3 regions of the Allobosea sp. 10N428 genome follow, and region 3 is predicted to be linked to each of the others. Evidence: predicted binding sites of a transcription regulator. Region 3 holds the regulator's gene; each other region holds the start of a gene.
What was found. Region 3 encodes LexA, which represses DNA repair genes until DNA is damaged. Its sites were predicted from a motif close to TGTTCNNNNTGTGTTCNG; they were not measured.

Region 1 (7,461 bases), on a different contig from region 3:
CATCCTGATCGTGCCGCTCGCAGCCTTCGACCGGCGCGGCCACCGCATCGGCTACGGCAAGGGCTATTACGACCGGGCTCTGACGGAGCTGGGGCCGACCGTCAGCATCGGCATCGGCTACGCCGCACAGGAGATCGAGGCCATGCCGGACGAGCCGCATGACCGACGCCTCGACTGGATCGTGACCGAGCGCGACACCATCCGCTGCGGTTGATTCCGGCAGGCTTTCGGGTCACGGAAGAGGACAGAACTGCCATTCCACAGCCCTCATCCTGAGGAGCCGCGGAACGCGGCGTCTCGAAGGACGTTTCAGTGGGCTCCCGCCCTCCTGGAACATCCTTCGGGACTCGCCTTCGGCGCTCCTCAGGATGTGGGCCTGTATGGCCAACCGCCTTTACGCGTCCGGAGTCCACATGCGTTTTCTCTTCCTCGGTGACATCGTCGGCCGCCCCGGCCGGATCGCGGTTCAGGAGCGTTTGCCGGCACTGCGCGAGGCCTGGAAGCTCGACTGCGTCGTCATCAACGGCGAGAACTCCGCCGGCGGCTTCGGCATCACCGAGGCGATCTGCGACGAGATCCTCGCCGCCGGCGCTGATGTCGTCACCCTCGGCAACCATTCCTGGGACCAGCGCGAGGCGCTTGTCTTCATCACCAGGCAGGACCGGCTGATCCGCCCGGCGAACTACCCGCCCGGCACCCCCGGCCGCGGCGCCACCGTGATCGAGGCGCGCAACGGGGCCCGCGTCCTCGTCGTCAACGTCATGGGCCGCCTCTTCATGGACCCGCTCGACGACCCCTTCGCCGCAGTCGAGCGCGAGCTCGCCGCCTGCCCGCTCGGCGAGGTCGCGGACGCCGTCATCGTCGACGTCCACGCCGAGGCGACAAGCGAAAAGCAGGCCATGGCCTATTTCCTCGATGGCCGCGCCAGCCTCGTCGTCGGCACCCACACCCACGCGCCGACCTCCGACACGCGCATCCTCCCGGCAGGCACGGCCTATCAGTCCGATGCCGGGATGTGCGGCGATTATGATTCAGTGCTCGGCATGCAGAAGGACGAGCCGGTGCGCCGCTTCCTGCAGAAAGTGCCGGGCGCGCGGCTGGAGCCGGCCACCGGCGAAGGCACGCTTTCTGGCGTCGCAGTCGATATCGATGATGCGACCGGTCTCGCGAAGGCGGTCTGGGCCGTGCGGGTCGGCCCACATCTCAGCGAGGCCCTGCCCGGCTGGGCGCAGGGCTGACCCACAGGAGCCTGCGCGTCTCAGACCGCGCGGTGCTGGCGAACCAGATCATCGAAGGCGTGGTTCAGGCTCTCGGCTTGGCGGGACAGGGTGCCCGCCACGTCGAGTACGTCATGCACTGCCTTGCCGGCCTGCTGTGCGCGGTCGTTCAGGTGCACGATGGTTTCGGCGTTGGCCTGCGTGCCCATCGCCGCCTGATCGGCGCTGCGGGCGATTTCCTGCGTGGCGGCGCGTTGCTCGTCGATGCTGGCCGCGACCGCGCCCGCGATGCCGTTCACCTGGCTGACGAAGGCGACGATGCTCTCGATCGCCGTCACCGCCTCGCGCGTCGCCGCCTGCATGGCCGGGACCTGGGCCGCGATTTCGTCCGTGGCCTTGGCGGTGCGTGATGACAGCTGCTTCACCTCCGTGGCCACCACCGCGAAGCCCCGCCCGGTCTCGCCGGCCCGTGCGGCCTCGATCGTGGCATTGAGCGCAAGCAGATTGGTCTGGCTGGCGATCGTCTGGATCATCTCCACGACCGAGCCGATCGTCTCCGCCGAAAGAGCGAGACTCTTGACGATGGCATCAGTCTTCTGCGCCGCGACATGGGCCTCATGCGCCATGGTCGAGGCCCGCACCACCTCCGCCGCGACATGGTCGAGCGAGATCGACAGCTCGTTCGTCGCGGTCGCGACATTGCTGACATTGTCCGAAGCGCTGCCCGCCGCCCCTGCGGCCCGTTTGGCCTGCGCGCTGGTCTCGCCGACCACGTCCTCGACCGTGGCCGCGAGCCGCTCCACCTTGCCGGCGCTCGCATTCACCGCGCCGACAACCTCCCGCACCGTGACCTCGAACGCCTCGATCTGCTGGCGCGTGCGGTCGCGGTTCTCCTGCTGGACGACGGCATAGGTCTCGAGCAGCAGCTCCAGGTCGAGCTGGGTCGCCTTGGAGAGCGCCGTGCGCGTCGCGATCCGCCGGTCGAGCTCGCGTCTCTGCCAGAAGCTCGACAGCCCCATCATGCTCTGCCGGTCGAGCCCAAGCTCGACGATGATCGCGTTCGAGACGATCGCGTGGCAGATCACCACCGCATAGATCGGCACGCCATGGTCGTGAAAGGCAGTCGCCAGCTTTCGCGCCGACTCGATGTAACCCTCCCGAAGATCGCCGGAAGCGAGCCTGATCCAGTGCGCCAGCCGCCGCTCGTGGACGTCCGGCTGGCGCAGAGCCTGCGCAATTTCCGGCCAGGGCGCGAATTGCTCGTGCAGTTCCTCAAGCAGTTGCGGCAGCCGGTTACGCGCGAAGCCCGACAGCGAAGCGAGAAGCTCGATATCCTCGTTGAAGATCCGGAAGGCGCGAAAGCGGTGTTCCTGCGCGGCGATGGAGTTGGATGTCACTGGTTCACGAGCTTGAAAGATGACGGCGTGGCGCACCGGCATGTTGCTCGGCCATGGCAAAGAATGGCTTAACGGCCGCTTCGCCGTCGATCTCGCCAACGAGAGCCCACTGGCGCTTGCCTGTCCCGGAAATCGGCGCCTATAAGGCCGTTCCGATCGTCCCGGCGCGCCGCGGGCGGTGTTTCCATGGTTCCATCATCTCAAAGGGCAGCGAGTCCCCATGGCCGGCCATTCACAGTTCAAGAACATCATGCACCGCAAGGGCAAGCAGGACGCGGTGCGCTCCAAGCTGTTCTCGAAGCTGGCCCGCGAAATCACCGTCGCCGCCAAGATGGGCATGCCCGATATCAACATGAACCCGCGGCTGCGCATGGCGGTTCTTGCCGCCCGCGCCGAGAACATGCCGAAGGACAATATCCAGCGCGCCATCAACAAGGCCGCTGGCGGCGAAGGCGATAACTACGACGAAGTTCGCTACGAAGGCTACGGCCCGGGCGGCGCCGCCGTCATCGTCGAGGCGCTGACCGACAATCGCAACCGCACCGCCTCCGCCGTGCGCTCCTACTTCACCAAGGCCGGCGGCGCGCTCGGTGAGAGCAACTCGGTCTCCTTCATGTTCAACCGGGTCGGCGAGGTCAGCTATCCACCGGAGGCCGGTGACGCCGACAAGGTCATGGAAGCCGCGATCGAAGCCGGCGCCGACGATGTCGCCTCGGACGAGAGCGGCCATGTCATCACCTGCGCCTTCGACGCGCTGAACGAAGTTTCCAAGGCGCTTGAAGCTTCGCTTGGCGCCCCCGCCTCGGCCAAGCCGGTCTGGCGGCCGACCACGACCGCTCCGCTCGACGAGGAAAAAGCGGCATCGATGATGCGGTTGATGGAAGCGCTCGACAATGACGACGACGTCCAGAACGTCTTCGCCAATTTCGAGATCGCCGACGACATCATGGCCAAGCTCAGCGCCTGATATCAGCCTGCGTCATTCTCGGGCTTGACCCGAGAATGACGCGCCGGAAAAACGCCCGCACCTCCTCGTCACGAGATGCTCGGGTCAAGCCCGAGCATGACGGCCTTCATCGCCCGATCAGCGCATCCCAGAGCGGCAGGCTGATCAGCGCGCTCAGGAAGATCACCAGATAGGCGCCGCGCCGGAAGCTCTGCTCCGAGGCGAGGCGGAAGCCATGCGTGCCGGCCCAGAGCCCGATGCCGTAGACCGCGAAGAGCGGCACCGCCATCAGCAGCGCGCCGAAGACGAGAATGCCTATCCACCACAGCGCCGCGCCGCTGATCAGCGTAGAAACGCCGAAGAAGGCCTGCATATTGGCCCGCGTCTTGTGCCGGTCGTTGCGCTGGGCACCCAGCCAGAACACCGCGAGCGGCATGCCGCCGATCGAGGCCATGCCATTGAACAGGCCCGACAGCGCGCCCACCCCGAGCGAAAGCGGGATCGTCGGGCGCCCGTGATAGCGCCAGCCCGACGCCATCAGCCCGACGGCGGCCAGCACCAGCGCGGCCAGCAGCCAGCGCATGGTTTCGCGGTCGAGCCAGATCAAGAGCCAGATGCCGGCCGGCAGGGCCAGGGTCGCCGTCAGCAGAAGCGGCAGGATCTCGCTCCATTCGGCCCGCCGGGCGCTTCTCGCCGCGATTGGCAGGGCGAAGGGCAGGTCGATGAACCAGATCAGCCCTAGCGCCGCCACCGGCCCGAGCACCATCGAGGCCAGCGGCATGAACACCATCGCAAAGCCGAAGCCGGTGAAGCCGCGCACCAACCCGCCGAGCAGCGTCGCTGCGAGCAGGACGGCGATGCCGTCGAAGGTCAGGCCGGGCATGAAGGCGGAGAGGCTGAAAGGCATGGCGTCGCATATGAGTAAGGCTGATCCGGCGAACCATGCCCGCCACGCTCCAGCAAGAACAACTTTCCTTTTTGATGCGATCGATGAGCGGAATTCATCCCCGCCCAAGTTCCGGGCGGGACAAATCCGAAACACCCGCTAGTTTGGCAACGTCATGGCACCCGCGATTCGCATCCTCGGCATCGACCCCGGCCTCCGGAAGACCGGCTGGGGCGTCGTCGTCTCGGAAGGCAGCAAACTCTCCTTCGTCGCCTGCGGCTGCGTCGAGAGCGATGGCAGCCTCCCGCTCGGCGAACGCCTCCGGCAACTGCACGAGGGACTACACAAGATCATCGCCGCGCATTGCCCGCATGAGGCCGCGGTGGAAGAGACCTTCATCAACCGAGATCCGCAATCGGCGCTGAAGCTCGGCCAGGCCCGCGGCATCGCGCTGGTCGTGCCCTCGCTCGCGGGGTTGAGCGTCGCCGAATACGCCGCCAACCTCGTCAAGAAGACGGTGGTCGGCGTCGGCCACGCCGACAAGAAGCAGGTGCAGGCGATGATCCGCGTCTTGCTGCCGAAGGCCGAGACCCGCTCGGCCGACGCGGCGGACGCGCTCGCCGTCGCGATCTGCCATGCCCAGCATCGCGGCATGAAGGCATTGGTCGCGCAGATGCGCGCGGCGGGTTGAGCGTGGCGGCCGGGGGAAAGACACGATGATCGGCAAGCTCAAGGGCCTGATCGATTCCTATGGCGAGGACCACGTCATCATCGACGTGCAGGGCGTCGGCTATGTCGTGCAGTGCTCGGTGCGGACGCTCCAGCGCCTGCCCAAGCCCGGCGAGGCGGCGTCGCTCTCGATCGAGACCCATGTCCGCGAGGATGCGATCCGCCTCTACGGCTTCATGTCCGACGTCGAGCGCGATTGGTTCCGGCTGATGCAGGTGGTGCAGGGCGTCGGCGCCAAGGTCGCGCTCGCCATCCTCTCGACGCTCGATCCCGGCGGCCTCGCGACCGCCATCGCCACCAACGACAAGGCCGCGATCGCCCGCGCGCCCGGCGTCGGCCCCAAGCTCGCCCAGCGGCTCTGCGCCGAGCTCAAGGACAAGGCGCCGGCCTTCGGCCATATCGACCCCGGGGTCGTCCAGCTTTCGGGCGCACTCGAAGACAGGAAGCTGCCGCAGCCCATCGCGGACGCCGTCTCGGCACTCGCCAATCTCGGTTATCCTCAGGCCCAGGCCGTGGTCGCCGTGGCGGCTGCCGCCAAGGCGGCCGGCGACGGTGCCGGCACGGCCCAGTTGATCAAGCTAGGTCTGAAGGAACTGGCGAAGTGAGCGCACCGCCTGACGAGCTGGAACTGCGCATCGTCACCGACAAGACCGAGCTGTGTCGCATCATGCTGGCGAGTTGGGGCTCGCACAGCATGATGATCGACCTGCATGTCTATGACGTCGCCGAGATCGACGCGCTCGGCCTGTTCGAGCCCGATGGCAGGACGGCGGCATTGGCGAGCTGGACGGCGAGAGGCGACACCGCCTATCTCTGCGCGCTCCATTCGCTCCGTCCCGGCGAAGGCGTGGCGATCCAGATGCTCGACGCCGTCATCGCGGCGGCACGGGCGGCGGGCGCGAAGAAGCTCAAGGCGATGCTGACCAACGACAACATGCCCGGCATGACCTTCTACCAGCGCCGCGGCTTTCGCCTCTCGGGGCTGTATCTCGAGGCGATCGACGCCTATCGCTCGGTCGTCCCGAGCATCATCAAGACGGGATACAAGGACATTCCGATCCACGACGCGCTCGAACTGGAGATCGCGCTGTGAGCGACCCCAAGCGCTCCGGGTTGCTGACGGCCGAACGCCGCGACGACGACAGCGAAACCTCGCTGCGGCCGCTCTCGCTCGCAGATTTCACGGGCCAGGCGGCAGCACGCGCCAATCTCCAGGTCTTCATCAACGCCGCCAAAAGCCGGGGCGACGCGCTCGACCATGTTCTCTTCGTCGGCCCGCCCGGCCTCGGCAAGACGACGCTGGCGCAGATCGTGGCGCGAGAGCTCGGTGTCAATTTCCGCTCGACTTCGGGGCCGGTCATCGCCAAGGCCGGCGACCTCGCCGCCCAGCTCACCAATCTCGAAGAGCGCGACGTGCTCTTCATCGACGAGATCCACCGCCTCAACCCGGCCGTGGAGGAAATCCTCTATCCGGCGATGGAGGATTACCAGCTCGACCTCATCATCGGCGAAGGCCCGGCGGCGCGCTCGGTCAAGATCGACCTGCCCAAGTTTACGCTCGTCGGCGCCACCACCCGCGCCGGCCTCCTGACGACGCCGCTGCGCGACCGCTTCGGCATCCCCATTCGCTTGCAGTTCTACACGGTCGAGGAATTGCAAGGCATCGTCGCGCGCGGCGCCCGCGTGCTCGGCGTGCCGATGTCCGACGATGGCGCCAACGAGATCGCCAAGCGCTCCCGAGGAACGCCGCGCATCGCCGGGCGCCTGCTCCGGCGCGTCCGCGACTTCGCCATCGTCGACGGCGACCCGATCGTCACCCGCAAGGTCGCCGACAAGGCATTGTCGCTGCTCGATGTCGACGCCATCGGCCTCGACCAGATGGATCGGCGCTACCTGACGACGGTCGCCATCAATTTCGGCGGTGGCCCGGTCGGGATCGAGACCATCGCCGCCTCGCTCTCAGAACCGCGCGACGCGATCGAGGAGATCATCGAGCCCTTCCTGCTGCAGCAGGGCTTCATCCAGCGCACCCCGCGCGGGAGGCTGCTGACCCCTCATGCCTTCCGCCATCTCGGCATGCCCGAGCCTTCGCGCGAAACCGCGCAATTCGGCCTGTTCGGAAACGACGAGGATGAGGCGTGAAACGGCTCCTTTGGAATTTCGCGCTCGCGCTCGCCCTGACCGGCCTTTTCGCTGTCCTGGCGGTTTCGGCCAGAGCCGGCGACGATGTTCCGCGCGGGCCGGTGGAAGAAGGCTACGCCATCACGGCCAAAACGCTCGCAGCCA
Region 2 (7,461 bases), on a different contig from region 3:
ATAGCATCAACAATCGCTTGAAGAACTGTGCTCGGCTCGTTTCTCAATAGATGCTCGTCTCCAGAAGTGATTTTTAGTTCTGGAATTGTTGGAGCTTGGCCTTCTTCTAAAAGAAGTGCGAAGATGACAACAGGATCTAAGAGATAGTTCTCAATGCTATATCGTCCGATTGGAAAAACGCCGGGCTGTGCGACGTTTCCGAGATCGCGATCAATAATTCCTACAAAATCTTGCTGCATCGGCTCGGCGTTGAATTTCTCTACCCAGGAGATTACGGCATTTTTTCCTCCCGGAGTTTTGGTGCTTCCCGAACCGGCTGACGCCGCGATGAAGTTAATCGAAGGCGAGGCCCGAAGTGACATCGGGTCCTTGCGGGGCCCTTGGTCGCTTAAAATTCCCCAGATTGTTTCGTAAAAATCGACGTCTCCCGTATCTTCAACGAGGCAATATTTGCTCGCTCGAGAAACGGTGATGAGGCCTGCTGTCAGAACGCCAATGATTTCAGCGCGTGAATTAACTCGGGTTACCTCCATACCCTCGCGCTCAAGCTGGAAGAGCGAACCCTCCGGCGCCAACGCCACAGTAGAAGGAGAATGGGAGGTCATAATTACTCGAACGCCATGTCGATTAACAAGAACCTCAAGAATTACGTCAAGAAATTGGGTGGTCAGTGATGGATGTAAATGCGCATCAGGCTCGTCAAGAATGAGTAATTTTGGAAACACTCCTTCTTTACCTGCGGCGAACAACCACAGCACCAGCTGAAATATTACCTTTTCACCAGACGACAAATCAAGCGGATTGACCGGTACGCGGCTTGTTCTGTCCCTCAAGCGAACCTCGTATGGATCCAGTAGCGGCTGCCCCTCCGGCGAAATAACCTCGTAACGAAAACCGGCAACTTTGAGTGCCTCATTGAGGATATCCCAGGGCGCAGGTGTCAATGAATAAGCTTCGACTATTTCGGTCTCAGTAAACAATTGATGATCTTTGGCGGTTTCTGCTTTTTTCTTATCGAGTGCTTCTAATGCCATAAGGCGGTAGGCTAGAAAATGATATGAAAGTCCTGCCATGACGTCGAGGTCGTCGATCAGGAATTCAAAATCTGGTGTTAGAATCTTGCCAAGCTTTTCTGTATCGGTAATTATCTCTCGAGGATTTTGGCCGGCAAATCGTTTAGACATTCGCCTTGAGCGGGACGCATAGTAGAGATCATTTTGTCCTCCATCTAGCGCAAGTTGAACGGCCTGTTGTCGCTTTTGCGATAGAGCTGCCAGATTAGCTGACTCTCCCTGTGTAGACCGTCCGCCGCTTGGCCAATATCCGATTTCACCAGCAGTGTAGTCCGAGCCTTCGACTTCGACGATTATCGGCATATCGTGAAGACCTGTCGGCCACATACGCGTAAAATGGTGGGCGAGCACTTCTAACAGTTGAGTTTTGCCAGACCCATTCTTGCCCGTTATTATCGAGAAAGAGGGAATATCGTTCCATTTCAGGTTCGAGATGGTCTTGTAGCGCCTGCCGTCTTTGGCTCTAATGTTTATAGACAAAGGGCCAATCTCAACCGCCATTATTTCTTTCCTCCTCTTTCGGGCGCCTCATTCCAGAGGTCGCCTCAAGTAGCATGCTGTCGTGCCATGGACGGTCAATTAAGCTAGTCCAATATTCTTTTTGAGCTTGGACGGGCCGTCATAAGGCAGGTCTCTTATTGGTCCTATCCACTCCTTTCCGACCGTATTCAACTCAATGGTCCTGCAGGCGAATCTTGAGCATGGGGATAGCCGGCCCCCTGGCCTGATTCTCGTCATACTAGCTCGATCGGATGTGGCGGTCCGAAACTGCGACTTCACTCGATGAAACTGACACGAAAAGCCTTGTACGACTTGGTTTGGTCCAAGCCGATGACGACCCTTGCCGAGGAATTCGGAATATCCGATGTCGGCCTTGCGAAGATTTGTGATCGGCATCGTGTTCCGACCCCGCAACGAGGGTACTGGGCAAAGATCGCAGCTGGGCAGAGCGTCAAGAAGACGTATTTCGCCGAGACGGCCGATCCGAAATTGAACGCCATCGAGATTTCACTTGGCTTGGATGAGCTACCGGAGCCGGTTCGCGCCGTGGTCACTCGCCAGAACGCCGAGCGGATCGAGCGTCGGGAAGACACTAAAAATTCCTCAGCCCGAAAGTGATGAAGCTCCCAAGGAATATTCCGAACTCCATTCCGCAGTCAGGCGAACCGCTCAGACGCTAAGAAAGAAGAGTTCCCATACTGCCGACGTTGCCAAGGCGGTTGTGGAGGGCGAATGCGGCATTACCATCGGCATCGCCTCCATTGAGCGGGCGATTACAATTTTGGACTCGCTGGCGAGGGCGCTTGAGCAGCGAGGGTTGGCCTTGGAGCCGACAGGCAAGAGAATGCGTGTCGCAGTCGCTAACGATCTTGTCGAGTTTGAGCTCAGCGAGGTCACGCGCTGGGTGCCGTATGAGCCGACCACATATGAATTGGCCAACGAGGCTCGTCGCGATCGTGAAATCCAGCGCTATGACCGAGCCGGAATTCCAAGGCCATCACACTTATATGGCCGCAGCTATCCTGCCACCTTCCACAAACGGACGGGACAGCTGTTCATCGAAATGGCCGGCTGGGATGGAGGCCTGCGGCGCAAATGGGCGGATGGCAAAAAGCAGAGGCTTGAAAACGTCGTACCGTCGATCGTGGACGGGCTGGAGCTTATTCTAGCGAGCCGCAAAGTCCGCCGTGAAAAGCAGGAGGAAGAAGATCGCATTCGCGCCGAGAGGCAGAGGCGATGGGCGCTTGCCGACGCCAGGGTTAAGCGTGAGGAGGAGAGGGCCGGCTTCACGAACGAACTGATAGATCGGCACGCCGAAATTCGTCGCCTGCTCGCGTGGGTGGCTGAGGCAGGCCCGTCATCTGCCGACATACCCGACAGCTCTTATTCGAGAATGATTGAATGGGTTCGCGCCAGGCTTGATGCTTTGCAAGCAAGCGTCAGCGCAGATGGCATCGAGAGCCAATTGGTCGAGCAAAAACTCTTTCCAGCCAGCGGGGCAGACGAGTTGCACGACCCACTCGGCGAGCCGCCCCCAAAACCGAAATATTGGTACTGACCGTCGGGGGGATAATGGCCCCGTCTGTTCCGGTCAGAAGCGGTTCAGGCCCGCAGCTATCGCTATACCCCCATACAGAACAAAAAAAGAACTTGCTGGCGGGAACAAAGAGTGATCATTCTGCTGTCAAGACTGATTGAGATGTCCCCTTGGCCCTGCCATAAGGAGCCCGAACTGTGAATCAGGCAAACCTCAGACTTGTGGAAGGCTCCTCGATGGACAAGGCCAAGGCGCTCGATGCAGCGCTCTCCCAGATCGAACGCGCCTTCGGCAAGGGTTCGATCATGCGGCTCGGCAAGAACCCGCAGGCGATCGAGATCGAGACGATCTCGACGGGCTCGCTTGGCCTCGACATCGCGCTGGGTGTCGGCGGCCTGCCCAAGGGCCGCGTCATCGAGATCTACGGGCCTGAATCCTCGGGCAAGACGACGCTGGCGCTGCACACCATCGCCGAGGCGCAGAAGAAGGGCGGCGTCTGCGCCTTCGTCGATGCCGAACATGCGCTCGATCCGGTCTATGCCCGCAAGCTCGGCGTCAATCTCGACGACCTGCTGATCTCCCAGCCCGACACCGGCGAACAGGCGCTCGAGATCACCGACACCCTCGTCCGCTCCGGGGCGATCGATGTGCTCGTGGTCGATTCCGTCGCAGCGCTCACGCCCCGCGCCGAAATCGAAGGCGAGATGGGCGATGTCCAACCTGGCCTGCAGGCCCGCCTGATGAGCCAGGCGCTGCGCAAGCTCACGGCCTCGATCTCGCGCTCGAACTGCATGGTGATCTTCATCAACCAGATCCGCATGAAGATCGGCGTGATGTACGGCTCGCCCGAGACCACCACCGGCGGCAACGCGCTCAAGTTCTACGCTTCCGTGCGCCTCGACATCCGCCGCGTCTCGACGCTGAAGGAGCGGGACGAGGCGACCGGCAATCAGGTCCGCGTCAAGGTCGTGAAGAACAAGGTGGCGCCGCCCTTCAAGCAGGTCGAGTTCGACATCATGTTCGGCGAGGGCATCTCGAAGGTCGGCGAGCTGATCGATCTCGGCGTCAAGGCGGGCATGGTCGAGAAGTCGGGCGCCTGGTTCTCCTTCGACAGCCAGCGTCTTGGCCAGGGCCGCGAGAACGCCAAGACCTTCCTCAAGAACAACCCCGATCTCGCCGCGAAGATCGAGGCCACGATCCGGCAGAACTCCGGCCTCGTCGCCGACCGCATCCTCGATCAGGCGAACCCGACCGACGACGATCTCGACGAGGGCGAGGCCTGAGCCGGACTGCTCTGGCGCGGAACGATGCAAGGGCGGCCTTCGGGCCGCCCTTTTCGTTTGAGAATAAGGCCTTGCCGGGTGTGCGCTGCGTCAAGCTTTCTGGACAGGGGCGGGCCGCCTGACTAGAACCGGACCTTCCTGCCGGACCTGCCCGGCCCCTGCCCGAGTTGAGAAGCGCAAACAGCGATGAGCGGCGTCAACGATATCCGGTCGACCTTCCTCGACTACTTCAAGTCCAACGGCCATGAAGTCGTGCCGTCGAGCCCGCTCGTACCGCGCAACGACCCGACGCTGATGTTCGCCAATTCGGGCATGGTGCAGTTCAAGAACGTCTTCACCGGGCAGGAGAAGCGTCCCTATTCGCGCGCCACAACCGCCCAGAAATGCGTGCGCGCCGGCGGCAAGCACAACGACCTCGACAATGTCGGCTACACCGCGCGCCACCACACCTTCTTCGAGATGCTGGGGAACTTCTCCTTCGGCGACTATTTCAAGGAGCAGGCGATCCATCACGCCTGGACGCTGGTCACGCGCGAATTCGGCCTGCCGAAGGACAAGCTCCTCGTTACCGTCTATTCCGAGGACGACGAGGCCCATGGCCTGTGGAAGAAGATCGCCGGCCTGACCGACGACAAGATCATCCGCATCCCGACCTCGGCGAATTTCTGGCGCATGGGCGACACCGGCCCCTGCGGCCCCTGCTCCGAGATCTTCTTCGATCACGGCGACCATATCTGGGGCGGCCCGCCCGGCTCGCCCGAGGAAGACGGCGACCGCTTCATCGAGATCTGGAACCTCGTGTTCATGCAATACGAGGAGGCGGCAGGCGGCATCCGCACCAATCTGCCCCGCCCCTCGATCGACACCGGCATGGGGCTGGAGCGCATCGCCGCCGTGCTCCAGGGCACGCATGACAACTACAATATCGATTTGTTCCGCGCCCTGATCAGCGCCATCGCCGACCTGACTTCCGTCGATGCCGATGGGCCGATGAAGGCGAGCCACCGCGTCATCGCCGACCATCTGCGCTGCTCCGCCTTCCTGATCGCCGACGGCGTGCTGCCCTCCAACGAGGGCCGCGGCTACGTCCTGCGCCGGATCATGCGCCGTGGCATGCGCCATGCGCAGCTCCTCGGCGCCAAGGAGCCGCTGCTCTACAAGCTCGTCCCGGCTCTGACCCGCGAGATGGGCCGCGCCTATCCCGAGTTGCTGCGCGCCGAGGCGCTGATCACCGAGACGCTGAAGCTCGAGGAAACCAGGTTCCGCACCACGCTGGCGCGCGGCCTCAACCTGCTCGACGACGCCTCGAAGGACCTCGTCGCCGGCCAGAGCCTCAAGGGCGACGTCGCCTTCACGCTCTACGACACCTACGGCTTCCCGCTCGACCTGACGCAGGACGCGCTGCGCGCCCGCGAGATCACCGTCGATACCGAGGGCTTCGATGCCGCCATGCAGCAGCAGAAGGCCAAGGCGCGTGCCGCCTGGTCCGGCTCCGGCGAGGCTGCGACCGAGACGCTCTGGTTCCCATTGCGCGACAAGCTCGGAGCCACCGAGTTCCTCGGCTACGACACCGAGACGGCCGAGGGCGTGGTCACCGCCCTGATCCGCGACAACGCCGAAGTCCCGTCGCTGAAGGCCGGCGAGAGCGGCTTCATGCTGGTCAACCAGACGCCGTTCTACGGTGAGTCCGGCGGTCAGGTCGGCGATGCCGGCCTCGTCCGCGGCGCCGACACGGTCGCCGAGGTCACGGACGTCCAGAAGAAGCTCGGCGATGTCTTCGCCCATGCCGTCACGGTCAAGGAAGGCGAATTGCAGCTCGGCCAACCGGTCGAGCTGATCGTCGACCGCGATCGCCGCACCGCGATCCGCGCCAACCATTCGGCGACCCACCTGCTGCACGAGGCGCTGCGCCTCGTCCTCGGCGACCACGTCGCGCAGAAGGGCTCACTGGTCTCGCCCGATCGTCTGCGCTTCGACTTCTCGCATCCCAAGCCGATCAGCGAAGAGGAACTGCGCGAGGTCGAGGAGATCGCCAACGCCATCGTGCTGAAGAACGAGCCGGTGACGACCCGCTTGATGAGCGTGGACGAGGCCATCGCCTCCGGCGCCCGCGCCCTCTTCGGCGAGAAGTACGGTGACGAAGTCCGCGTCGTCGCGATGGGCACGAATCCCGCCGGACGCGCCTATTCGGTCGAACTTTGCGGCGGCACCCATGCTGCCCGCACCGGCGATATCGGTCTTGTCAGCATAGTCGGCGAGGGCGCCGTCGCGGCCGGCGTGCGCCGTCTCGAAGCGATGACCGGCAACGGAGCCCGCCTGCGCCTCAACGAGGAATCGCGCCTGCTCGAAGGGCTGGCGAGCCTCCTGAAGGTGCCGGCAACCGAGGCCGGCAACCGCCTCGCCGCGCTCATCGAAGAGCGCCGCAAGCTCGACCGCGAACTCACCGAAGCCCGCAAGAAGCTCGCCATGGGCGGCGGCGGCGCGGCCGAGGATCCGGTGCGTGAGATCGCCGGCGCCAAGCTGCTGGCGCGCGCCGTTACCGGCATCGAGATGAAGGATTTGAAGAGCCTCGCCGACGAAGCCAAGGCGCGCGTCGGCTCCGGCGTCGTCGCCATCGTCGGCGTCGCCGATGACGGCAAGGCCGGCGTCGTCGTCGGCGTCACGCCCGATCTGACCGAGCGTTTCGATGCGGTCGCGCTGGTCCGCGCGGCCTCCGAGCAGCTCGGCGGCAAGGGCGGCGGCGGTCGCCGTGACATGGCCCAGGCCGGCGGGCCGGACGGCAGCAAGGCGCAGGCCGCGCTCGACGCCGTCGCGGCTGCGATGGGCTGAATGACGGTCGGCGGGACAGGCCAGGCGCTCTCCCGCCGCGCCCTGCTCCTGGCAGTCGGCTTCTGGCCGGCGGCCGCTTTGGCGCAGAAGAAGAAGCCGGCTCCTGCAACCGAGCCCGGCATGTCGGCTGCGCGGACGATCATGGCCGGCGCGCCGCTGAGTGTCTTCCTCACCCGGGCGCCGCAGGGTGCGCGCCTTGCGATCGCCCGGCCCGATGATGCCGCCAGCAGCGCCATCG
Region 3 (7,461 bases):
TCATAGCGCAGCGGCTTGCCCTCGGCGCGCGCCTTCTCGCGCATCTCCTCGAGCTCGGCCTGGCTGGCATAGCAGTAATAGGCGTTGCCGGCGGCGAGCATCTGCTCGGCGATCTCGCGATGGCGCGCCGCGCGCTGGAACTGATAGACGGTCTGGCCGTCCCAATCGAGGCCGAGCCATTCCAGCCCGTCGAGAATCGCGGCGATGGCTGCGTCGGTCGAGCGTTCGCGGTCGGTGTCCTCGATGCGCAGCAGCATCTTGCCGCCCTGGCGGCGGGCATAGAGCCAGTTGAACAGTGCCGTGCGGGCTCCGCCGATATGCAGGAAACCGGTGGGCGAGGGCGCAAAGCGCGTGACGACGGCATTGCTCATGGAAGGCAACTCCGGCCGGGCGGCACGAGCCGCCCGGGGCAAGACAGGGAAATGGCGCAGGTCATGACATGACAACCGGCGCGCGCCCTGTAACATGGCTTGGCCGGAAAGGTTAAGCGGTCAAATTGCTGCGCCGGCGGGGGAGGGGCGGAGAATGCAGCCGGGGCCGCCGGGGCAGGACATGCCGCGCGGCGCGCGAGCCGAGGCCTTGCCTTTGCGCCTGCTCGCGCCCTGGCTGATCTCCGTTCGCTTCAAAGCCTGGTTCAACCACTGGCAGGCTCGGTTCGGTCAGGCGCTCGAATTGGAGGCGGAGCGTCGCCGCCCGTTCCTATGGCTGCCTGTGGCGACGGGTGTCGGCATCCTGCTTTATTTCGCGGCAGATCGTGAGCCGGCTTTGTGGGCGCCTCTGACCGGCTTCGCGCTCAGCGCGATCTTCGCGTTCGCGCTGCGAACCCGTCGGTTAGCCTCGATGGCCTGTCTGGCGGCGGCCGCCGCCTTCGCGGGTTTTGCCGCCGGCGTCTGGCGGACGGCCGATATCGCCGCGCCGATGCTGGAACGGCCGCGAATCGGCAAGGTGACGGGTTTCGTCGAGAGCGTGGAGGCACGCGACAACGGCGCCCGCATTGTCCTGCTGGTAACTGAATTCGCCGGGATGCCGGCCGCGGAGCGTCCAAGGCGAGTGCGCGTCAATATCCGCGCCGGCTCGGTCGCTGCGGGGGATCATATCGCGGCGACGGCGCGGCTCCTGCCTCCACCGGGGCCGGCTCGGGCGGGCGGCTACGATTTCGGGCGCGATGCCTTCTTCCGCGGCATCGGCGCAGTCGGCAGTATCGCAGGCAAGATCGCGTCGGCGCCCGCGCCGCATCCAATGCCGACGCGCCTTGCCGTCGATGTCACGATCGACCGGGCCCGCAACGCCTTGACCCGGCGCATCGCCGAGGCGGGCGGCGGGCAAGGGGGGGCGGTCGCTGCCGCCCTTGTCACGGGGAAGCGCGGCCTGATCACCGAGGCGACGAACAATGACCTGCGCGCGGCCGGGATCTACCACATCGTCTCGATCTCAGGCCTGCACATGGTTCTCGCGGCCGGGACGATTTTCTGGCTGGTGCGCGCCCTGCTGGCGCTCTCCCAGACTGCCGCGCTGCGCTGGCCGATCAAGAAGATCGCGGCCGTCGCGGCGATGCTCGGCGCGACCGCCTACTGTATCTTTTCAGGCAGTGACGTCGCGACCGAACGCTCGCTGATCATGACGCTGGTGATGCTCGGCGCGATCCTCGTCGATCGTGCTGCACTGAGCATGCGCAATCTCGCTCTTGCCGCCATGATCGTGCTGCTGCGCGAGCCGGAGGCGCTGCTCGGACCGAGCTTCCAGATGTCATTCGGCGCGGTTGCTGCCCTGATCGCCTTTGCCGAACGCTGGGAGAGCCGAAAACGCACGGAGCCGCCCCCGAGCCTGCCATGGCCGCTCGGGCCGGTCTGGGCAGCGGCGCTCGGCATCATCGTCACCACCTTGCTGGCGACGGCGGCGACAGCGCCCTTCGGGGCCTATCACTTCCAGACCTTCAACCCCTTCGGCCTGCTCGGCAACGCGATGGCGCTGCCCTTCGTCTCGCTCTTCGTCATGCCGGCCGCCGTCTTCGGCGTGCTGGCCTATCCCTTCGGGCTGGACTGGCCCGCCTGGGCGCTGATGGGGCTGGCGTCCGATGTCGTGCTCAAGGTGGCGCACTGGGTCGCAAGCATCGACCATTCCACCGTGATGATCGCCGCCTTCAGCCCGGCCGTGCTGACCTGCTTTGTGCTGGCCTTGCTCTGGCTGACGCTCTGGACCACGGCATGGCGCTGGCTGGCGGCGGTCCCCATCGTGCTCGGCGTCGCCATCGCCGGAAAGCCGGAGCGGCCGGAAATCCTGATCGAACGCGACGGTTCGGGGCTGGCGGTGCGGGGCCTCGATGGACGCCTTGCGGTCGCCGGCAAGCCGAGCCGCTTCGTGCTGCAGCAATGGCTGAGTGCCGACGGCGACAGCCGCTCGCCGGACGATCCGACGCTGCGCGCCGGCATCGCTTGCGATCAACTGGGTTGTGTTGCGCAAACGGCCGACAAGCGCATGATTTCCTACACGCGCGACCGGCTGGCGATCATCGAAGATTGCCTGCGGGCCGACCTCGTCGTCACCGCCATTCCCTGGAGCGGCGCCTGCAAGGCCCGGCTGATCGAGCGAATGGGACTGTCGCGCGACGGCGCGAGCTCGCTCTACCGCACGGCGTCGGGATGGAGCAGCCGCATCTCAGAGCCCAGCGCAGCCGATCGGCCGTGGAGCCGCCGACGCGAACCGCGTCTGGCGGCGCCCGCTGCAACGAGCATCAGCATTCCGCCAGCATCCGCCGATGGCGAAGCCGAGGTCGAGCGGCTTCAGTAACGCCGCATCAGATTGACGAGGCGGCCCTGAATCTTGACCCGGTCCGGCCCAAGCACACGCGTCTCATAGGCGGGATTGGCGGCTTCGAGCGCGATCGAGGAGCCGCGTTTGCGCAGCCGCTTGAGTGTGGCCTCCTCGTCGTCGATCAGTGCCACGACGATATCGCCGGTATTGGCCGAGTCCTGCTTGCGGATGATGACGGTGTCGCCGTCGAGGATTCCGGCTTCGACCATCGAGTCACCGCGCACTTCGAGCGCGTAATGCTCGCCGGAGCCGAGCATGTCGGGCGGCAACGAGACGGTGTGGCTGCGGTTCTGAATGGCCGAAATCGGTGTGCCGGCGGCGATGCGGCCCATGACCGGGATCGCGATGGAGGAACGGCTGTCCTCATCAGCGGTGGGGCGGGGTTTGCCGAGATTGGGCTGCGTGCCGAGCCCGCCCTGGACGACCGCAGGGCTGAAACGCGGCCGCTGCTGCGGCGTACCGAGTCCATCGGGCATCTTGATGACTTCGAGCGCACGCGCCCGGTTGGGCAGGCGGCGGATGAAGCCGCGCTCCTCCAGCGCCATGATCAGCCGGTGGATGCCGGATTTCGAGCGCAGATCGAGCGCGTCCTTCATCTCGTCGAAGGAGGGCGGCACCCCGCTCTCACGCAAGCGTTCCTGGATGAAGCGCAGGAGTTCGTGTTGCTTGCGTGTCAGCATGATCCCGCCGGCCCCGGAAAAGCGTAGATTCGAAACAAATCACGAACACCATAACTGTTCGCCTTGTGTTCCGCAACCCGTTCGCGCGAGGGCGCCTGTCTACAGCAGCGGCAGGATACGGCAGAGGTCGCCTATCCTGGCCGGCGCAGCATGGGCCGGGCGGATCGTCAGCGCCTGCGCCCGCGCCAATGTGCCGAGCATGGAGGAATCCTGCCGGTCGAAAGGCGTTGCAACCCAACCATCGGGCGTCAGCGCCAGCTCCGAGCGCAGATAATCCTCACGCTCGTCATTGCCCGGCAGGTCGCGGCCGAGGCGGGCGGGGATGCTGCGATCGCGATCCGCATCGGCCAGGCCGAGCAGGGCTTCGATCAGCGGCAGCACGAAGAGGTGGCCGCAGACGATCGAGGAGACCGGGTTTCCGGGAAGCCCGACCACGACCATCCGGCCGAGCCGGCCGGTCATCATCGGCTTGCCCGGTCGCATCGCGATCTTCCAGAAGCCAAGCGACATCCCGGCCCGCGTCAGCGCCTCCTGTACGAGATCGTGGGCACCCACCGAGGCGCCGCCGAGCGTGATCAGCACGTTGGCATCGGCAGCCCGCGCCATGCCGATCTTGTTGGCGAGATCGGCATGGTCGTCGCGCGCGATACCGAGATCGAGCACGGTGCCACCGGCCTTTTCGACCAGCGCGGCGAGCGCGAAGGAGTTGGAGGCGACGATCTGGTCGCGCCCGACAGGCTCGCCCGGCGCCACCAGCTCGTCGCCGGTCGCCAGGATCGCGACGCGCGGCTTGCGCCGGACCGGCAGCGAGGGATGGCCCATCGCGGCGGCGAGCCCGAGTGCGGCGCTGTCGAGCACGCGTCCGGCCGACAGCAGGGCGTCGCCTTCGCGGAAATCGAGCCCCGCCCGGCGCAGGAACTTGCCTTTGGCCGGGGGCACCCGCACGCGGATGGTGGGGCTGCCGACGCCGTCGGCGTCCTCCTGGATCAGGATGGTGTCGGCACCATCAGGCATCGGCGCACCCGTGAAGATCCGTACGGCTTCGCCCGGCCCGACCGTACCGTCAAAGGCCCGCCCGGCGGCCGATTCGCCGGTCACAGAGAGGGCGGCGCCTTCAGCCATGTCGTCGCCGCGCACGGCGTACCCGTCCATGGCGGAGTTGGCGAAGGGCGGCTGAGTTCTGAGCGCCTTCAGATCGGCTGCGAGCACCCGCCAGGCGCATTGCGCGAGCGGCAGGGTTTCCGCCCCGGTCGGCCCCGGAATGCTATCGAGCAGCGCCTTGCGCGCGACGGGGACCGGGGTGAGCGCCATCAGCGGGCTTTCGCCTCGTAGTCGCCGGACTGGCCGCCGGATTTGTGCAGCAGCCGGATATTTTCGATCCGCATCGCCCGATCGACGGCCTTGACCATGTCGTAGACAGTGAGACAGGCGACGGACACGGCGGTGAGCGCCTCCATCTCGACGCCGGTCTGGCCCTTCATCTTCACCTCGGCGCGCACGCGCACACCCGGCAAGGCCTCGTCGATCTCCAGATCGACCCCGATCTTGCTGAGCAGCAGCGGGTGGCAGAGCGGGATCAGCTCATGCGTGCGCTTGGCGGCCATGATGCCGGCGAGGCGCGCCGTACCGAGCACGTCGCCCTTCTTGGCATTTCCGTCGCGCACGATCGCGATCGTCTCCGGCGCCATCACGACGCTGCCCTCGGCTACTGCCATGCGGGTCGTCTCGGCCTTGTCGCCGACATCGACCATATGTGCCTGGCCTTGGGCGTCGAGATGGCTGAGCCGGCTCACGCCGCGTTCTCTTGAGCCTGGCCGGTCAGCAGGGTCCGCGTCGCCGCTGTGACGTCCGCCTGCCGCATCAGGCTCTCGCCGACGAGGAAGCTGTTGACGCCGGCCTTGTTGAGACGGGCGATGTCGGCATGGGCAAAGATGCCGCTCTCGCCGATGACGATGCGGTCGGCCGGGACGCGCGGCGCCAGCCGCTCGGTCACGGCGAGATCGACGTGGAAGCTGCGCAGGTCGCGGTTGTTGATGCCGAGCAGCCGACTTTCGAGCTTGAGTGCCCGGTCGAGCTCGGCGTCGTCATGCACCTCGACGAGCACGTCCATGCCGAGATCGCGAGCGGCTTCGTTCAGCGCCCGGGCGGTGTCGTCGTCGACGCCGGCCATGATGATCAGGATGCAGTCGGCGCCCCAGCTGCGGGCTTCGTAGACCTGATAGGGCTCGTAGAGGAAATCCTTGCGCAGCGCCGGCAGGCCGGAGGCCTCGCGCGCCTGCGTCAGAAATTCCGGCTGGCCCTGGAAGGAGGGCGCGTCGGTGAGTACCGAAAGACAGGCAGCGCCGCCGGCGGCATAGGCGCGGGCGAGCGAAGGCGGGTCGAAATCGGCGCGGATCAACCCTTTGGACGGGCTGGCCTTCTTGATCTCGGCGATCAGGGCCGGCTTGCCGACCGCGAGCTTGGCGGCGAGCGCATCGGCGAAGCCGCGCGGTTTGGCGGCCGCGCGGGCACGGCGTTCGATCTCGGCCTGCGGCACCGCGGCCTTGGCGGCCGCGATCTCCTGGCGCTTATAGGCTTCGATCTTGGCGAGGATGTCGGTCATGCCGGCCTCACGCATTCGAGGCTTTGACGAGCGCGGCGAGCGTCGCCTTGGCCTTGCCGGAGTCGAGCGCAGCCGTCGCCTGGGCGAAGCCGTCCTTCAGGTTCGCGGCCTTGCCGGCGACCAGCAGCGCCGCCGCCGCATTGAAGGCGGCGATGTCGCGGAAGCCGGTTCTCTCGCCGGCCAGCACGGCGTTCAGCGCAGCCGCGTTCTGCTCGGGCGTGCCGCCGCGCAGCACCTCCGGCCTGGCCGGCTCAAGGCCGACATCGGCGGGGCTGATCGTGAAGCTCTCGATCCTGCCGCTATCGAGCGAGACGACGCGGGTCGGGCCGGTGGTGGTGATCTCGTCGAGCCCGTCGGAGCCGTGCACGGCCCAGACGCGGGTCGAGCCGAGCGAGGCCAGCACCTTGACCATCGGCTCGAGCCAGGTCTCGGAGAAGGCGCCGATCAGCTGGCGCTTGACGCCGGCCGGGTTGGAGAGCGGGCCGAGCAGGTTGAAGATCGTGCGCGTGCCGAGTTCGGTGCGCACGGGCGCGACATGGCGCATCGAGGCGTGATGCGTCGGCGCGAACATGAAGCCGACCCCGGCCTCGGCAATGCAGCGCTCCGTGCCGGCCGAATCCAGCCCCACCCTGACGCCGAGCGCGGTCAGCACGTCCGCGGCACCCGAGCGCGAGGAGGCCGCGCGGTTGCCATGCTTGGCGACGGGCACGCCGCAGGCGGCGGTGATGATCGAGGCCAGCGTCGAGACATTGTAGGAGCCGGAGGAATCGCCACCGGTGCCGACGATGTCGATCGCCTCGGCCGGCGCCTTCACCGGCAGCATCTTGCCGCGCATTGCGCCGACCGCGCCGGCGATCTCCTCGATCGTCTCGCCGCGCACGCGCAGCGCCATCAGGAAGGCGGCGGACTGCGCATTGGTGACCTCGCCCGAGAGGATCGTGTCGAAGGCGTCCCGCGCCTCCTCGCGCGAGAGCGTCGCTCCGGTCGCGACCTTGGCGATGAAGGGTTTGAAGTCGTCCATGGAATCTCTGCGGAATTCAGGCTGATGGGGTCAGGGCGGCGGCTTCGTGCTCGCTGCGCCATCGCTGGGCGAGATCGAGGAAATTCCGCAGGATCGTCGCGCCATGCTCGGAGGCGATGCTCTCCGGGTGGAACTGGACGCCGTGGACCGGGAGCTCCCGGTGCGAGAGCGCCATGATCAGGCCGTCATCGGTCTCGGCTTCGATGTCGAAGACGGTTGGGCAGGAATCGCGGTCGACCACGAGGGAGTGGTAGCGGGTCGCCTGCAGCGGCCCGTTGATGCCGCGGAACAGGCCGCGTGATTTGTGCCGGATCGGCGAGACCTTGCCGTGCATCGGCACGGGCGCC

Region 1: a site for LexA is predicted at 4,584-4,601, ahead of ruvC (crossover junction endodeoxyribonuclease RuvC). Genes of this name have one in related genera too.
Region 2: a site for LexA is predicted at 3,208-3,225, ahead of recA (recombinase RecA). Genes of this name have one in related genera too.

Annotation. Positions count from the first base shown of each region.
Region 1 is NZ_JBFTIC010000005.1:57,036-64,496, forward strand. Features, by position in the region: gene AC1DDA_RS16670 (5-formyltetrahydrofolate cyclo-ligase) at 1-214, shown strand, start outside; gene AC1DDA_RS16675 (TIGR00282 family metallophosphoesterase) at 414-1,238, shown strand; gene AC1DDA_RS16680 (methyl-accepting chemotaxis protein) at 1,259-2,614, opposite strand; gene AC1DDA_RS16685 (YebC/PmpR family DNA-binding transcriptional regulator) at 2,835-3,581, shown strand; gene AC1DDA_RS16690 (sulfite exporter TauE/SafE family protein) at 3,688-4,467, opposite strand; gene ruvC (crossover junction endodeoxyribonuclease RuvC) at 4,622-5,137, shown strand; gene ruvA (Holliday junction branch migration protein RuvA) at 5,163-5,780, shown strand; gene AC1DDA_RS16705 (GNAT family N-acetyltransferase) at 5,777-6,268, shown strand; gene ruvB (Holliday junction branch migration DNA helicase RuvB) at 6,265-7,317, shown strand; gene AC1DDA_RS16715 (DUF3828 domain-containing protein) at 7,314-7,461, shown strand, end outside.
Region 2 is NZ_JBFTIC010000003.1:238,752-246,212, forward strand. Features, by position in the region: gene AC1DDA_RS11420 (AAA family ATPase) at 1-1,574, opposite strand, end outside; gene AC1DDA_RS11425 (hypothetical protein) at 1,857-2,192, shown strand; gene AC1DDA_RS11430 (hypothetical protein) at 2,419-3,132, shown strand; gene recA (recombinase RecA) at 3,309-4,394, shown strand; gene alaS (alanine--tRNA ligase) at 4,581-7,223, shown strand; gene AC1DDA_RS11445 (hypothetical protein) at 7,224-7,461, shown strand, end outside.
Region 3 is NZ_JBFTIC010000002.1:513,101-520,561, reverse strand. Features, by position in the region: gene gltX (glutamate--tRNA ligase) at 1-371, opposite strand, end outside; gene AC1DDA_RS08870 (ComEC/Rec2 family competence protein) at 526-2,787, shown strand; gene lexA (transcriptional repressor LexA) at 2,781-3,491, opposite strand; gene AC1DDA_RS08860 (molybdopterin molybdotransferase MoeA) at 3,591-4,802, opposite strand; gene moaC (cyclic pyranopterin monophosphate synthase MoaC) at 4,802-5,284, opposite strand; gene trpC (indole-3-glycerol phosphate synthase TrpC) at 5,281-6,093, opposite strand; gene trpD (anthranilate phosphoribosyltransferase) at 6,101-7,114, opposite strand; gene AC1DDA_RS08840 (anthranilate synthase component II) at 7,131-7,461, opposite strand, start outside.